Regions from separate parts of the Pseudomonas sp. Tri1 genome, predicted to be linked through region 2. Evidence: riboswitches for the same ligand, from Rfam matches in the RefSeq annotation. Region 2 holds a riboswitch; the other holds the start of a gene.
The links. A riboswitch is a leader RNA that binds a small molecule or an ion and turns the genes downstream of it on or off. The one in region 2 is predicted to bind cobalamin.

Region 1 (3,263 bases), 2.7 Mb from region 2:
GAGATCACTGGGTCCCCTGCGGGGGCGAGCTTGCTCGCGATAGCGGGCTCAAGTCCGGGCGCAAACAACGCGGCAATCGCCCTGGGATTGGACGGAAAATAAAAATGCACATAAGAAGCCGTCATCCGCCCCTGCCGGAAAACCGCCTCCGCTCCTCGCCCGCCATTCGGGCTATGGCCACGGGCAATCGGTTCAAGCTCGGTGCTGGTCAAGGAATGATGATAGGTGTGCCCACGCAGGGAACCTTCCGGCAAATCCACCGCTTGCAGCGCCAGGGCCGCCAGACGCTTTTGCATCTGCGCATCACCGGCGAGCAAACCCAGCAGTTCAGCACGGGTGCCGTCGACGTCGGTCAATGAATCGAGCAGATACAACATGCCGCCACATTCGGCGAGTAACGGTTTGTCGGCAGCGTGATGAGCCCGGATCGCCGCCAGCATCGGCGTGTTCCGGGCCAACGCAACGTGGTGCAATTCCGGATAACCGCCGGGCAGATAGAGGCTGTCCGCCTCGGGCAGTTCGGTGTCATGGATCGGCGAAAAGAAGCTCAGTTGCGCACCCATGGCCCGCAGCAGATCAAGGCTGGCGCCATAGGTGAAGGCAAACGCTTCGTCCCGGGCCACGGCGATACGCACACCGTCGAGCCACGGCTGCGGGGTAATCAGCTCAGGCGCGGCGAACGCCACCGCCGGCGGCAGCGCCACTTCACAACTGCCGGCCAAGGCCTCGGCTGCCGCGTCGAGGCGCAGGTCGAGGTCATTCAATTCGCTGGCCTGGACCAACCCGAGGTGACGGCTGGGTAATTCGATACCGGTTTCCCGGGACAGCGCGCCGTACCAACGCAGGCCTTCGGTGAGGCTGCCTTCGAGCAATTGCGCGTGGCGCAAGGTGCCGACGCGGTTGGCCAAGACCCCGGCGAACGGCAAGTCCGGCTGATAATGGGCCAGGCCCAAGGCCAGGGCGCCGAAGGTCTGGGCCATGGCCGTGCCATCGATCACCGCCAGCACCGGCACGCCAAAATGCCGCGCCAGATCGGCGCTGGACGGCGTGCCGTCGAACAACCCCATCACCCCTTCGATCAGGATCAGGTCCGCCTCGGCGGCGGCTTCCCACAACAGCCGGCGGCTTTCCTGCTCGCCGACCATCCACATATCCAATTGATAGACCGGCGCGCCGCTGGCCCGCTCCAGGATCATCGGGTCGAGGAAGTCCGGGCCGCACTTGAAGACGCGCACCTTACGCCCCTGGTTGCGATGCAAACGCGCCAGGGCCGCGGTGACGGTGGTCTTGCCCTGCCCCGAGGCCGGGGCGGCGATCAGCACCGCCGGGCAGTGGCGAGCATCACTCACAGTTCGACGCCTTTCTGCGCCTTGATGCCGGCCTGGAACGCGTGCTTGATCATGCCCATTTCGGTGACGGTGTCGGCCAGCTCGATCATCTCCGGCTTGGCACCACGCCCGGTCACCACCACATGCTGCATCGGTGGGCGGGCTTGCAGATCACTGAGGACTTGATCGAGGTCGAGGTAGCCGTGCTTGAGGGCGATATTCAATTCGTCGAGCACCACCAGGCCGATGGACGGATCGCTGAGCAATTGCCGCGATACAGCCCAGGCGGCCTCGGCGGCGGCGATGTCGCGCTGGCGATCCTGGGTTTCCCAAGTGAAGCCTTCGCCCATGACGTGAAAGCGCACCTGCTCCGGGAAGCGGCGGAAAAACAGCTCCTCACCGGTGCTGCTGCGGCCCTTGATGAACTGCACCACGCCGCATTGCATGCCGTGCCCCATGGACCGCGCCAGCATGCCAAACGCCGAGCTGCTCTTGCCCTTGCCGTTGCCGGTCAGCACCAGCAGCAGGCCGCATTCGTTCGGCGAGTTGGCGATGCGCTCGTCGATCACGGCTTTCTTGCGCAGCATGCGCGCCAGGTGGCGTTCGTCGCGATCGGGGGTGTCGGTCATGGAAGCTCTCCGTTGAGATTGGATAACGGCGGGCGGGCATAAAAAGGACGGCAGCGAGCCTGGCATCGCCCACCGTGATGCCGTTGGATGGATCAGGCCGGTCTCCGGGCTCATGAGCGGCGCAATGCCGGGCTGTGCGCCTTCCCATGTCGGCGACACAGTGGCTTAGGCACAGCGTTGACTCATTTACCGTTGCGGGGGCAGCGCCGGGTTCGTGTGCACTCACCGGCTTCCCTGTTTCACTCTGTCGACCGTGGTCACAGAGCACCTGAAACAAGCGGCGAAGGTTAGAGGGTTGGGGGTGGAGCGTCAATTAAAGCCGCCTGTCGGGGCAATCATTGGCGCCCATCAATAAAGTGACGCCAATCTTGTGTGATTCTGCGGCAAGTGATATCAAAGCGACACTACGACCCGATATCACAAAAACAAGAGGGCAAAGCATGCAAGGGATGATCATCAGCAATCCAAAACTGGAATTCCTGCGCCCGGTGCTGGAACGTTGGTTTGACTGCATCGATCGCTACAACGCCGTGCGGGGCGATAACGACACGCCTTACTGGTTCGATGAAAAAGCCAACCTCGGCTTGCTGTCGGCTGCCGCCTGGATGGCGGAGATGGTCACGCTGCAAAACACCCCGACCCGCAAGCAGAATGAAGAAGGCGAACGCAACGTCAGCGCCGATTTGTTCATCGCCAGCACCGATGAGCGCGCCTTCATCCAGGCCACGCAACGCTGGCCCAAGGTCAACAACCTGAACCTGACCCAACCCCTGTCCGAGGCCGCCAGCGATGCCAAGCGCATCAGCTATTCCAGCGACCTGAAGCTGGGCTGCCTGTTCGTCGCGCCGCAAAAAGCCCAGCAGAGCGCCACGCCCGAAGAACTGCAGGACATGATCGACGACTTGCAGAAGGAAAACACCTGCGCCGTGGCCTGGTACTTTCCCTATGCCTACCGCAAGTTGCGAAACGAGGCCGGTCAATACCATCCTGGCATCGCCATGCTGTTCAAACAGGCCCACGGTTGACTCAATCCACGCTAGAACCGCGGGAGAAACTGTGGGAGCGCGCTTGCTTGCGATAGCGGCGGGCCAGTCAATAACAATGCATCTGACGGACCGCTATCGCGAGCAAGCTCGCCCCCACAGGTCGCTTACCTGCTGACACGCGCCTGCAGTTGAACCATCGCATGCCTACGCTTCTCTATGAATAACTACATGCATTCATAGGGAAGCCAGCATGCTCAAGCCACCGCACCTCCTGATCGTCGCCCTTGCCACAGGGCTCGTCGCTTGTGGCGAGTCGTCCA
Region 2 (3,263 bases):
TTTTTTCGGATGGTAGATCGCCGTGCGCGGCAGGATTTGCGGTTCCCCCCACGGATAATCGCGACCGAACCATTGGCTGCCCAGGTTATGAAACAGGTCCAGGGCATTGCCCAGCCCGCCCTGGCGCAAGAACTGCCAGAGCCGGTCGCGGTCCTCGAAAGGCACGTTGCTCAGGTCGCTGAGTTCCGGGTCCGGACGATCGTCGCCCGGCACCAGGATCAGCTTCACCCCGCGCCCGGCCAGCTCCATCAGACGCTCGATGCCGTAGCGCCAATAGCCGATGCCACCGTGCAGCGACAACAGGATGACTTTGGCGTGGCGCAGCACGTCTTCGAAATACAGGTCCACCGACGCGTGGTTCTGCACCTGCATCGGGTTGGCAAGGCGAAACTGCGGGTAGTCGTCCGGCAACTGCCTGGCCGCTTCGGCCAGCAGCGCCAGGCTGGAATCGCCGCTGCACAGGATCACCAGCTCGGCGGGGGTTTGCCCCAGGTCGGCAATGTTGTCGTCCGATACAAAGCCACCGGGCTGGGTCCTGAGCAGGTGCATGGCTTAGACGCTGAGGGCGGCGCGCAACTGCGCTTCAAGCAGCCCGGCATCGAGTGCCTGGCCAATCAGCACCAAACGGGTGACCCGTGCTTCATCGGCGCCCCACTGGCGGTCGAAATGCTTGTCGAACCGCGTGCCAACGCCTTGGATCAGCAGGCGCATCGGCTTGTTCGGGATCGCCGCGAAACCCTTGACCCGCAGTACGCTGTGCTGGACCACCAATTGCGTCAGTGCGTCCAGCAGCAGGCTTTCGTCGGCCTGGGGCAATTCGATGGAAATGGAGTCGAAGGCGTCATGATCATGGTCGTCTTCGTCGCCGTCATGGTGATGATCGTGATGGCTGTGGCGGCTGTCGATGTGTTCTTCGGAACCAGCGCCCAGGCCAATCAGCACGTCCAATGGCAAGCGACCGCTGCTGGCTTCGATGACTTTGACCGCCGGTGGCAACTCTTCGGCCACTTCCAGGCGGACTTTGGCCAGGTCTTCAGGGCTGATCAGGTCGGCTTTGTTGAGGATCACCAGGTCGGCGCTGGCCAGCTGGTCGGCGAACAGTTCGTGCAGCGGCGATTCATGGTCCAGGTTCGGGTCGAGCTTGCGCTGCGCGTCGACCTGGTCGGGAAACGCGGCGAAGGTGCCGGCGGCCACGGCCGGGCTGTCGACCACGGTGATCACCGCATCGACAGTGCAGGCGCTGCGGATTTCCGGCCATTGGAAAGCCTGGACCAGCGGCTTGGGCAGGGCCAGGCCGGAGGTTTCGATGAGGATATGGTCGAGGTCGCCGCGCCGGGCCACCAGCTCGCGCATCACCGGGAAGAACTCTTCCTGCACCGTGCAGCACAGGCAACCGTTGGCCAGTTCGTAGACGCGGCCGTTGGCTTCTTCTTCGGTGCAACCGATGGAGCACTGCTTGAGGATCTCGCCGTCGATGCCCAACTCGCCGAACTCGTTGACGATCACCGCGATACGGCGGCCCTGGGCGTTGTCGAGCATGTGCCGCAGCAAGGTGGTTTTACCCGAGCCGAGGAAACCGGTGACGATGGTGACGGGAAGTTTGGCCAGTGTTTTCATCCGATGCCCCTTGGCAAAGTGGCGGGCAAACGGGACGACAACCGCAGGCAAGGCGTGCGCGGAAGATTTCGCCACCGGATCACCCCGCCCGGTTGTAGTGAGAATCTGTGTCGAGGCAGGTCTCCTGGCTGACGGCGGGCCAGTCATTGACTGGCGATTGCTGCGCCTTCCCGTGCGCCCGATGGAACAGGGCATGCACAGTGGCCTTGCAGAAACAGCACCGTTCACAGTTGCGGGGGCAGCCGCGGCTTGGACCGCGTTCCCTTCTTAGCTTCGGCGCATGCCGAAGAACCTCGAAGGCGCAAGGCTACGCAGGGTGTGGGGGCGGGTCAATGTCCGCAGGTAAGTTCTGTGGTGGCCTTACCACCGTCATCGCGAGCAAGCTCGCTCCCACATGGGTTGCTGGCGTACATAGAAATAACGATCACCTCAAGTTCCCTGTGGGAGCGAGCTTGCTCGCGATTGGGCGCGACTCGGTGCCAGCCTGAACCCCCTGCCAATTGACGCCCCGCCCCCGCCCATGCTCTCCTGTGCGCCTAGTTACGGGTGCCCTTCACAGGGTGAAACGGGAAACCGGTGAATCGTGTGCTTTACTTCAAAGCCACGTCAGTCCGGTGCTGCCCCCGCAACGGTAAGCGAGCGAAGCGTCTGAACCACTGTGTCTGTCGACATGGGAAGGTGACGCTTGCAGGCCAGGCACAAGCCCGGCCCCTCGCAAGCCCGGAGACCGGCCCATGACTCATGCATCAACAAACCCGCGGTGGGCGGGCGCTGTTCGAACCTTGGCGGGTTTTCGCCCGGGGTTTCATTGCGCTCGAATAACCCACTGAACAAGAACAGAGGGAAGCGCCATGTCGACCATCAGCAGCACCGCCCGCACCGCCAGCAGCACCACCACCTTGAGCCAACGCCTGAGCGCCGCGATCCTGGCCTCGATCCTGGGTGCCGGCCTGGTCTATTTCGCCGGTTTCTCCCACATCGAAGCGGTGCACAACGCCGCCCACGACACCCGCCACAGCGCCGCCTTCCCGTGCCATTGAGACCTGACAACATGATCAAGCGTATCGCGCAGACCGCTGGTTTCAGCGGCTTGCTGGCCGCCCTGCTGCTGACGCTCCTGCAAAGCTTCTGGGTGTCGCCGCTGATTCTTCAAGCCGAAACCTTTGAAAAAGCCCCGGCGGCTGAGGTCCATGAACACGCCGACGGCGTGGCCCATACCCACGATGCCGAAGCCTGGGAGCCGGAAGACGGCTGGCAGCGCGTACTGTCTACCACAGGCGGCAACCTGGTGGTGGCGGTGGGTTTCGCCCTGATGCTGGCGGGTCTGTATACCTTGCGCGCACCGACTCGCACTTCCCAGGGCCTGCTTTGGGGCCTGGCCGGTTATGCCACCTTCGTCCTGGCGCCGACCCTCGGTCTGCCACCGGAGCTGCCCGGCACCGCCGCGGCCGATCTGGCCCAGCGGCAGATGTGGTGGATCGGCACCGCAGCGTCCACAGCGGTGGGCATCGCCCTGATCGCCTTCGGCAAACACTGGCTGCTCAAGTTGCTGGGGGTGGCGACGTTGCTGGTGCCCCATGTCATCGGCGCACCGCAGCCGGAAGTCCACTCGATGCTGGCGCCCGAAGCACTGGAAAGCCAATTCA

Region 1: another riboswitch for cobalamin. It lies ahead of cobO (cob(I)yrinic acid a,c-diamide adenosyltransferase); the one in region 2 lies ahead of cobW (cobalamin biosynthesis protein CobW).

Annotation. Positions count from the first base shown of each region.
Region 1 is NZ_CP072913.1:5,099,708-5,102,970, forward strand. It holds gene J9870_RS22015 (cobyrinate a,c-diamide synthase) at 1-1,349, opposite strand, end outside; gene cobO (cob(I)yrinic acid a,c-diamide adenosyltransferase) at 1,346-1,957, opposite strand; cobalamin riboswitch at 2,035-2,244, opposite strand; gene J9870_RS22025 (hypothetical protein) at 2,398-2,982, shown strand; gene J9870_RS22030 (sorbosone dehydrogenase family protein) at 3,194-3,263, shown strand, end outside.
Region 2 is NZ_CP072913.1:2,408,965-2,412,227, reverse strand. It holds gene cobN (cobaltochelatase subunit CobN) at 1-549, opposite strand, end outside; gene cobW (cobalamin biosynthesis protein CobW) at 553-1,617, opposite strand; cobalamin riboswitch at 1,714-1,928, opposite strand; cobalamin riboswitch at 2,145-2,368, shown strand; gene J9870_RS10725 (CbtB-domain containing protein) at 2,469-2,657, shown strand; gene J9870_RS10720 (CbtA family protein) at 2,669-3,263, shown strand, end outside.